One region of the Bradyrhizobium sp. 521_C7_N1_3 genome, then DNA from elsewhere that is predicted to be linked to it. Evidence: predicted binding sites of a transcription regulator. Region 1 holds the regulator's gene; each other region holds the start of a gene.
What was found. The regulator PhoB, encoded in region 1, activates phosphate uptake and scavenging genes when phosphate is short. The targets are predictions, from matches to a motif close to TGTCATNNANCTGTCAT.

Region 1 (2,201 bases):
CAATGCCGTAATCGGCAAAGTGCACCGGCTCGGCCTGTCGGGCCGCGCCAAGAGCCCTTCATCGGCAGCGCCGCGGCCGCGCAAGGCGCGCCCCGCCCAGCACATGATGCGGGTGACCCGCCCGATCGCACGCGGCAACACCGCGCTGGCACAAGCCTTCGAAGTCGAGGTCGAGGCCGAACCGGTCACCTACGACAACGTCGTGCCGATGAGCCAGCGGCTGTCGCTGCTGGAGCTGAACGAGGCCACCTGCCACTGGCCGGTCGGCGATCCCTCGAGCCCGGATTTCTTCTTCTGCGGCGGCAAGGCGCTCTCCGGCCTGCCCTACTGCGCCCAGCACTCGCGCGTGGCGTATCAGCCCGCGGCCGATCGCCGGCGCGCGCCGGCGAAGCCGGGTCCGCGCTGAGTACAGTTCCAGACAACCCTGTCCCGGCACAGAGCCGGGACGATCGAGCAAGAAAAAAGCGCGCCACCCGGCGCGCTTTTTGTTTGCCGGCTTGCAGCGGACCTTACGCCTGCTCCGCCTTCGCAAAGCGATCATCCAGTGCGTAGCCCGCGCCGCGGACGGTGCGGATCGGGTCCTGCTCGCGGCCGAGATTGAGCAGCTTGCGCAGGCGGCCGATATGGACGTCGACGGTGCGCTCATCGATGTAGATGTCACGGCCCCAGACGCTGTCGAGCAGCTGCTCGCGCGAGAACACGCGGCCGGGATGCTCCAGGAAGAACTCCAGCAGGCGATATTCGGTCGGGCCGAGATCGATCGGCCGGCCCGAGCGCGCCACGCGGCGCTTGTCGCGGTCGAGCTCGATGTCGCCATAGGCGAGCACGGTGGCGAGCCGCTCCGGGCTGGCGCGCCTGAGCAGGCCCTTCACGCGTGCCAGCAGCTCCGGCACCGAGAACGGCTTGACGATGTAGTCGTCGGCGCCGGTCGCAAGACCCCGCACCCGCTCGCTCTCCTCGCCGCGCGCGGTGAGCATGATGATCGGGAGCTGCTTGGTCTCGGGCCGGGTGCGCAGCCGCCGGCACAGCTCGATGCCGGAGAGGCCCGGCAGCATCCAGTCGAGCACGATCAAATCGGGGATGTGCTCCTTGAGGCGGGTGTCGGCGTCGTCGCCGCGCATCACCGTCTCGACGTCATAGCCGTCGCCTTCGAGGTTGTAGCGGAGAAGCTCGGTGAGAGCTTCCTCGTCCTCAACCACCATAATGCGTGCGCCCATGGTGTCGTCGCTCCTTAAGTGTTCGGGACCGTCGTGGCGAAGGTCGTCATGTCGCCCTTCGGCCGCTTGTCGGTGATCGCCTGGCCCTCGATCATGTAGAACACGGTCTCGGCAATGTTGGTGGCGTGGTCACCGATGCGCTCGATGTTCTTGGCGCAGAACATCAGGTGGATACAGAACGAGATGTTGCGCGGATCCTCCATCATGTAGGTGAGCAGCTCGCGGAACAGCGAGGTGCAGATGGCGTCGACTTCCTCGTCGCCCTTCCACACCGCCATCGCCGCGGGCAGATCGTGCGCGGCATAGGCGTCCAGCACCGACTTGACCTGCTGCTGCACGAGGTCGGTCATGTGCTCCAGGCCGCGGAACAGCTTGAGCGGGTGGAAATCGGTCTCCAGCGCCGCAACGCGCTTGCCCATGTTCTTGGCGAGGTCGCCGATCCGCTCGAGATCGGTCGCGACGCGCATGGCGCCGACGATTTCGCGCAGATCCACCGCCATCGGCTGGCGGCGCGCGATGGTGAGCACGGCGCGCTCCTCGATCTTCTTCTGGAGCGCGTCGAGCTCGGCATCGATGGTCACGACGCGCTGGCCGAGCGCGACGTCGCGGCGGATCAGGGCGTCGACGGAGTCGACGATCATGCGCTCGGCGATGCCGCCCATCTCGGCGACCAGGCGCGTGAGCTCCTGGAGGTCGGTGTCGAAGGCCTTTGCGGTATGTTCAGAACCCATGTTCCGTCTCCTCAGCCGAACCGGCCGGTGATGTAATCCTGCGTGCGCCGGTCGGTCGGCGACGTGAAGATCTTGCTGGTGTCGTCGAACTCGATCAGCTCGCCGAGATACATGAAGGCGGTCTTGTCGGAGACGCGCGCCGCCTGCTGCATGTTGTGGGTGACGATCGCGATCGTGTAGTTCTCGGACAGCTCCTGGATCAGCTCCTCGACCTTGGCGGTCGAGATCGGGTCGAGCGCCGAGCAGGGCTCGT
Region 2 (2,201 bases), 4.9 Mb from region 1:
GCGCATCGAGGTGCCCGAGAACTCATGGTCCTTGGCGTCGCCCTCATAGGCCTTCTGCTGGTAGATCAGGTGCAGGATCGCGATCTCGGGCATGCGGCGCAGGCTCGTCTTGAGCTGGCGATCCTCGTCGGAGAGCTGCTCGTCCGGGATTTTCGCCAGCGCCTTGTAGAGCAGAATCTTGAGGTTGTGGGTGCGGCGGTAGACGTCGGTGTTGTGGCGCGTGCGCGAGGAATACATGATGTCCTTGTGGCGGGCCATCACGTCCTGGATCGAGCGCGGCAGCACGCCCCGCGCGCTGAACAGGTCGACCTGGAACACCAGCGAGTTGAGCGCGTCCTCCTGGTCGAGCAGATGCTGGAGCGGCGTGTTGGAGACGATGCCGCCGTCCCAGAAATGATCGGTGCCGATCCGCACCATCGGCAGCGCCGGGGGCAGGGCGCCGGAAGCCATGATGTGCTCCGGCTCGATCTCGTCATGGGAGTTGTCGAAATAGATGAAGTTACCCGAGAGCACGTTGACCGCGCCGACCGCGAAACGGACCTTCTTCTCGTTGATGAGGTCGAAGTCGACGAGCTCCAGCAGGCTCTCCTTCAGCGGCATCGTATCGTAATAGCTGGTGGCGGTGCGCGCGCCGACCGGGCTGAACCAGGGATTGACCTGGTGCGGGGTGAAGAAGCCAGGCTGACCCATCGCCGACGTCATCCACGCGCTGGTGAGATTGCGCCACTGGCGGAAGATGTCGCCGTCGGGCGTGTAATGCCAGATCTTGCGGTTGGTGATGCGCTCCCAGAAGATGCGGAGCGCTTCCAGCCGCTTCTCGGGCTTGTTGCCGGCGATGATGGCGGAATTGATTGCACCGATCGAGACACCGCAGACCCAGTCGGGCTCGATGCCGGCCTCGTGCAGCGCCTGATAGACGCCGGCCTGGTAGGCGCCGAGCGCGCCGCCACCTTGCAGCACCAGCGCGACGCGGTCGCAGCGTTCGGGGCGCCAGCCCCGTGCGGGAGGCTGATGCGTCTGATGAGCCGGTTGCGACGTGCGGGCGTCCATGGCGTGCCTCCTAGCGTGGACCAAACGATTGCGTCCGGCAGTGACGGCGTGATGACAATTTCAGCGCCGATGCATCGTCTGCATGCAGGCCGACCGCAGCGGGAATGGCGGGAGGTCGTGCGCCTGACGGAAATCCTTCACATCGCAGTCAATGACGGCGGCTAGCAATTTTGGGGTCCAGGCCTGACGCCGCCGGGCGGACATCACACACAGGAGATCAGGATGCGCAGGGAAGACGTGCTGAGACTTCCGTCCATGCCGGCGGCGGGGCCGAGCTATCCGGCCGGGCCCTATCGCTTCGTCAACCGCGAATTCCTCGTCATCACCTACGAGACCGATCCGGAGCTGATCCGCGCCGGCCTGCCCGAGCCGTTGGAGCCGATCGACCAGCCGATCGTGCATTACGAATGGATCAAGATGCCGGACTCCTCCGGCTTCGGCAGCTACACCGAATCCGGCCTCGTCATCCCCGCGCGCCTCAACGGCGAGGAGGTCAATTTCGTCTCGCAGATGTATCTGGATGATGATCCGCCGATCGCGGCGGGCCGCGAGATCTGGGGCTTTCCCAAGAAATACGCCCATCCCAAGCTCGAGATCGTCAAGGACACGCTGACGGGCACGCTGGAGTATGCCGGCCAGCTCGTCGCCATGGGCACGATGGGCTACAAGCACGAGAGCATGGCCGGCAACGGCGATCGCACCCGTACGACGCTGTCGAAGACGCAGATTAATCTGAAGATGATCCCGGGCGTCGACGGCCGTCTCGAAGTCTGTCAGCTCGTCGCGATCAACCTCATCGACATCGTGCCGAAGGGCTCCTGGATGGGGCCCGGCCGGCTGCATCTGGTGCCGCACGTCAACGCGCCGGTTGCGGATTTCCCGGTTCTCCGCTGCCTGGGCGCGCACCACTACATCGCCGATCTCACGCTGCCGTTCGGCCGCGTCGTGCACGACTACGTCAAGGAGGTCGAGGCGGTGGCCGCGACGGGGCTGGCCGCGGAGTAGGGCTGCATCATCATCAAACTGTAACAAAGCCGTAATTGAGTACCCGCGAGAGGTCCGGAGGATGCCGTCAGCCATCTTCCGGAAACGGGGCGTTTGTTGACGGTTGGGGTTGGCCATGGCTGAGCCGGCGAAGCTTGTCAGCGCGA
Region 3 (2,201 bases), 6.2 Mb from region 1:
ATCACGATCTCATCGAGGTCGCGACCGATCCCGATGTCGCGCAAGTCACCGCCATGGCAAGAGCAGTCCATCGCGACGAGCACAAGATGCATGCCTTCGTGCGCTTCCGCGAGATCGGCCGCGAACGCGCGGCGCATTACGTCGCCTGGTTCGAGCCGGAGCATCACATCGTCGAGCTTGCCGCGCCGTTCTTCGCAAAGCGCTTCGCCGACATGCCCTGGTCGATCCTGACACCCGATCTGTGTGCGCATTGGGACGGCCACGCGCTCTCGTTCACGTCGGGCGTGAGCAAGAGCGAAGCACCCGGCGAAGACCGGCTGGAGGAAACCTGGCGGCGCTACTACGCCAGCATCTTCAACCCGGCTCGGCTGAAGGTGAAGGCGATGCAGACGGAGATGCCGAAGAAATACTGGAGGAACCTGCCCGAGGCGTCGATCATTAAGCCCTTGATCGAGGACGCCGAGCGCATGACCGGCGCCATGATCGCCAATGCCGCAACCGATCCGCACAAGCCCCAGAAGCGGCCGGAGGCTCCGATGCCACGCAAGCTGGCTGCCGACGATCTCGAAGCGCTCCGCGAGGAGGCCGCCCATTGCCGCGCCTGCCCGCTCTACAAGGACGCGACGCAGACCGTGTTCGGCGAGGGCCCGAAAGACGCCACCATCATGCTGGTCGGCGAGCAGCCCGGCGACAAGGAAGACCTCGCCGGCCACCCCTTCGTCGGCCCGGCCGGCCAGATGCTAGACCGTGCGCTTCAGGAAGCCGGCGTCGACCGCAACAAGGTCTATGTCACCAACGCGGTGAAGCACTTCAAATTCGTGCCGCGCGGAAAGATCCGTCTGCACCAGAAGCCGGCGACGCCGGAGATCCGGGCGTGCCGGCAATGGTACGAGCGGGAAGTTTCGGCAATCCAGCCCGAGCTCATCGTGGCGATGGGCGCCACCGCCGCGCAGAGCGTGTTCGGCAAGATCACCCCGATCGGCAAGACCCGTGGCCGGCTCATAGATCTGCCCGAGGGGCGCAAGGCACTGGTGACGGTGCATCCGTCCTATCTGCTGCGGCTGCCTGATCCGGAAACGAAGGTGCTGGAATATCAGCGCTTTGTCGAAGACCTGAAGATTGCCGCCGGCTTGCAGAAGAAAGCCCGGCGCGCCGCCTAAATACTGGCAAATACTGGAGGGAAAGCGACTTTACGACGCAGCTGTCATCCAGCCTTCAAATCCATCGCGGACAATAGCCCTTTCAATTCAGTTAAGGGGCGTCCAAAAATGACAGATGTTGCATTCGACCGTGCGGTAGGCGATCCGACGCCTGTCCAGCCGGCCTCCAGGCCCAATCTCGACAAGGGTTTTAACCCGCTCACGATGATCCTGTTCTTCGGCATCCTTGCCGCAGGCCTGCTGTTCGTTGCCTACAGCATCTATGTCGACGTCAACGCGACCGGCACGAAAGTGACGACCTTCGTGCCCTACATCCTCCTGTTCGTCGCGCTGCTGATCGCGCTCGGCTTCGAATTCGTCAACGGCTTCCACGACACCGCCAACGCGGTGGCGACCGTGATCTACACTCATTCGCTGCCGGCCGAATTCGCGGTGATGTGGTCGGGCTTCTTCAACTTCCTCGGCGTGCTGCTGTCCTCCGGTGCGGTCGCCTTCGGCATCGTCTCGCTGCTGCCGGTCGAGCTGATCCTCCAGGTCGGCTCCAGCGCCGGCTTCGCCATGGTGTTCGCACTCTTGATCGCCGCGATCATCTGGAACCTCGGTACCTGGTATTTCGGCCTGCCCGCCTCCTCCTCGCACACGCTGATCGGCTCGATCATCGGCGTCGGCATTGCCAACGCCGTGATGCGCGGCCGCGACGGCACCTCGGGCGTCGACTGGAGCAAGGCCACCGAGATCGGCTACGCGCTCCTGCTGTCGCCGCTGTTCGGCTTCATCTGCGCCGCCGTGCTGCTGCTGCTGCTCAAGTTCATCGTGCGCAATCCGGCGCTCTATGCCGCGCCTGAAGGCAACAAGGCGCCGCCGCTCTGGATCCGCGGCCTGCTGATCGCGACCTGCACCGGCGTCAGCTTCGCCCACGGCTCGAACGACGGCCAGAAGGGCATGGGCCTGATCATGCTCATCCTGATCGGCACCGTGCCGACGGCCTACGCGCTCAACCGCACGCTGCCGGAGAGCCAGGTCGCCCAGTTCCAGAAGGTC

Region 2: the regulator PhoB is predicted to act here: its motif matches at 1,091-1,107, upstream of AB7008_RS22840 (acetoacetate decarboxylase).
Region 3: the regulator PhoB is predicted to act here: its motif matches at 1,203-1,219, upstream of AB7008_RS17320 (inorganic phosphate transporter).

Annotation. Positions count from the first base shown of each region.
Region 1 covers NZ_CP197232.1:9,888,424-9,890,624, forward strand. Annotated here, with positions in the region: gene AB7008_RS46975 (GcrA family cell cycle regulator) at 1-406, shown strand, start outside; gene phoB (phosphate regulon transcriptional regulator PhoB) at 510-1,217, opposite strand; gene phoU (phosphate signaling complex protein PhoU) at 1,232-1,948, opposite strand; gene pstB (phosphate ABC transporter ATP-binding protein PstB) at 1,960-2,201, opposite strand, start outside.
Region 2 covers NZ_CP197232.1:4,970,639-4,972,839, forward strand. Annotated here, with positions in the region: gene AB7008_RS22835 (patatin-like phospholipase family protein) at 1-1,050, opposite strand, end outside; gene AB7008_RS22840 (acetoacetate decarboxylase) at 1,273-2,055, shown strand; gene AB7008_RS22845 (transporter) at 2,171-2,201, shown strand, end outside.
Region 3 covers NZ_CP197232.1:3,732,967-3,735,167, reverse strand. Annotated here, with positions in the region: gene AB7008_RS17325 (UdgX family uracil-DNA binding protein) at 1-1,160, shown strand, start outside; gene AB7008_RS17320 (inorganic phosphate transporter) at 1,269-2,201, shown strand, end outside.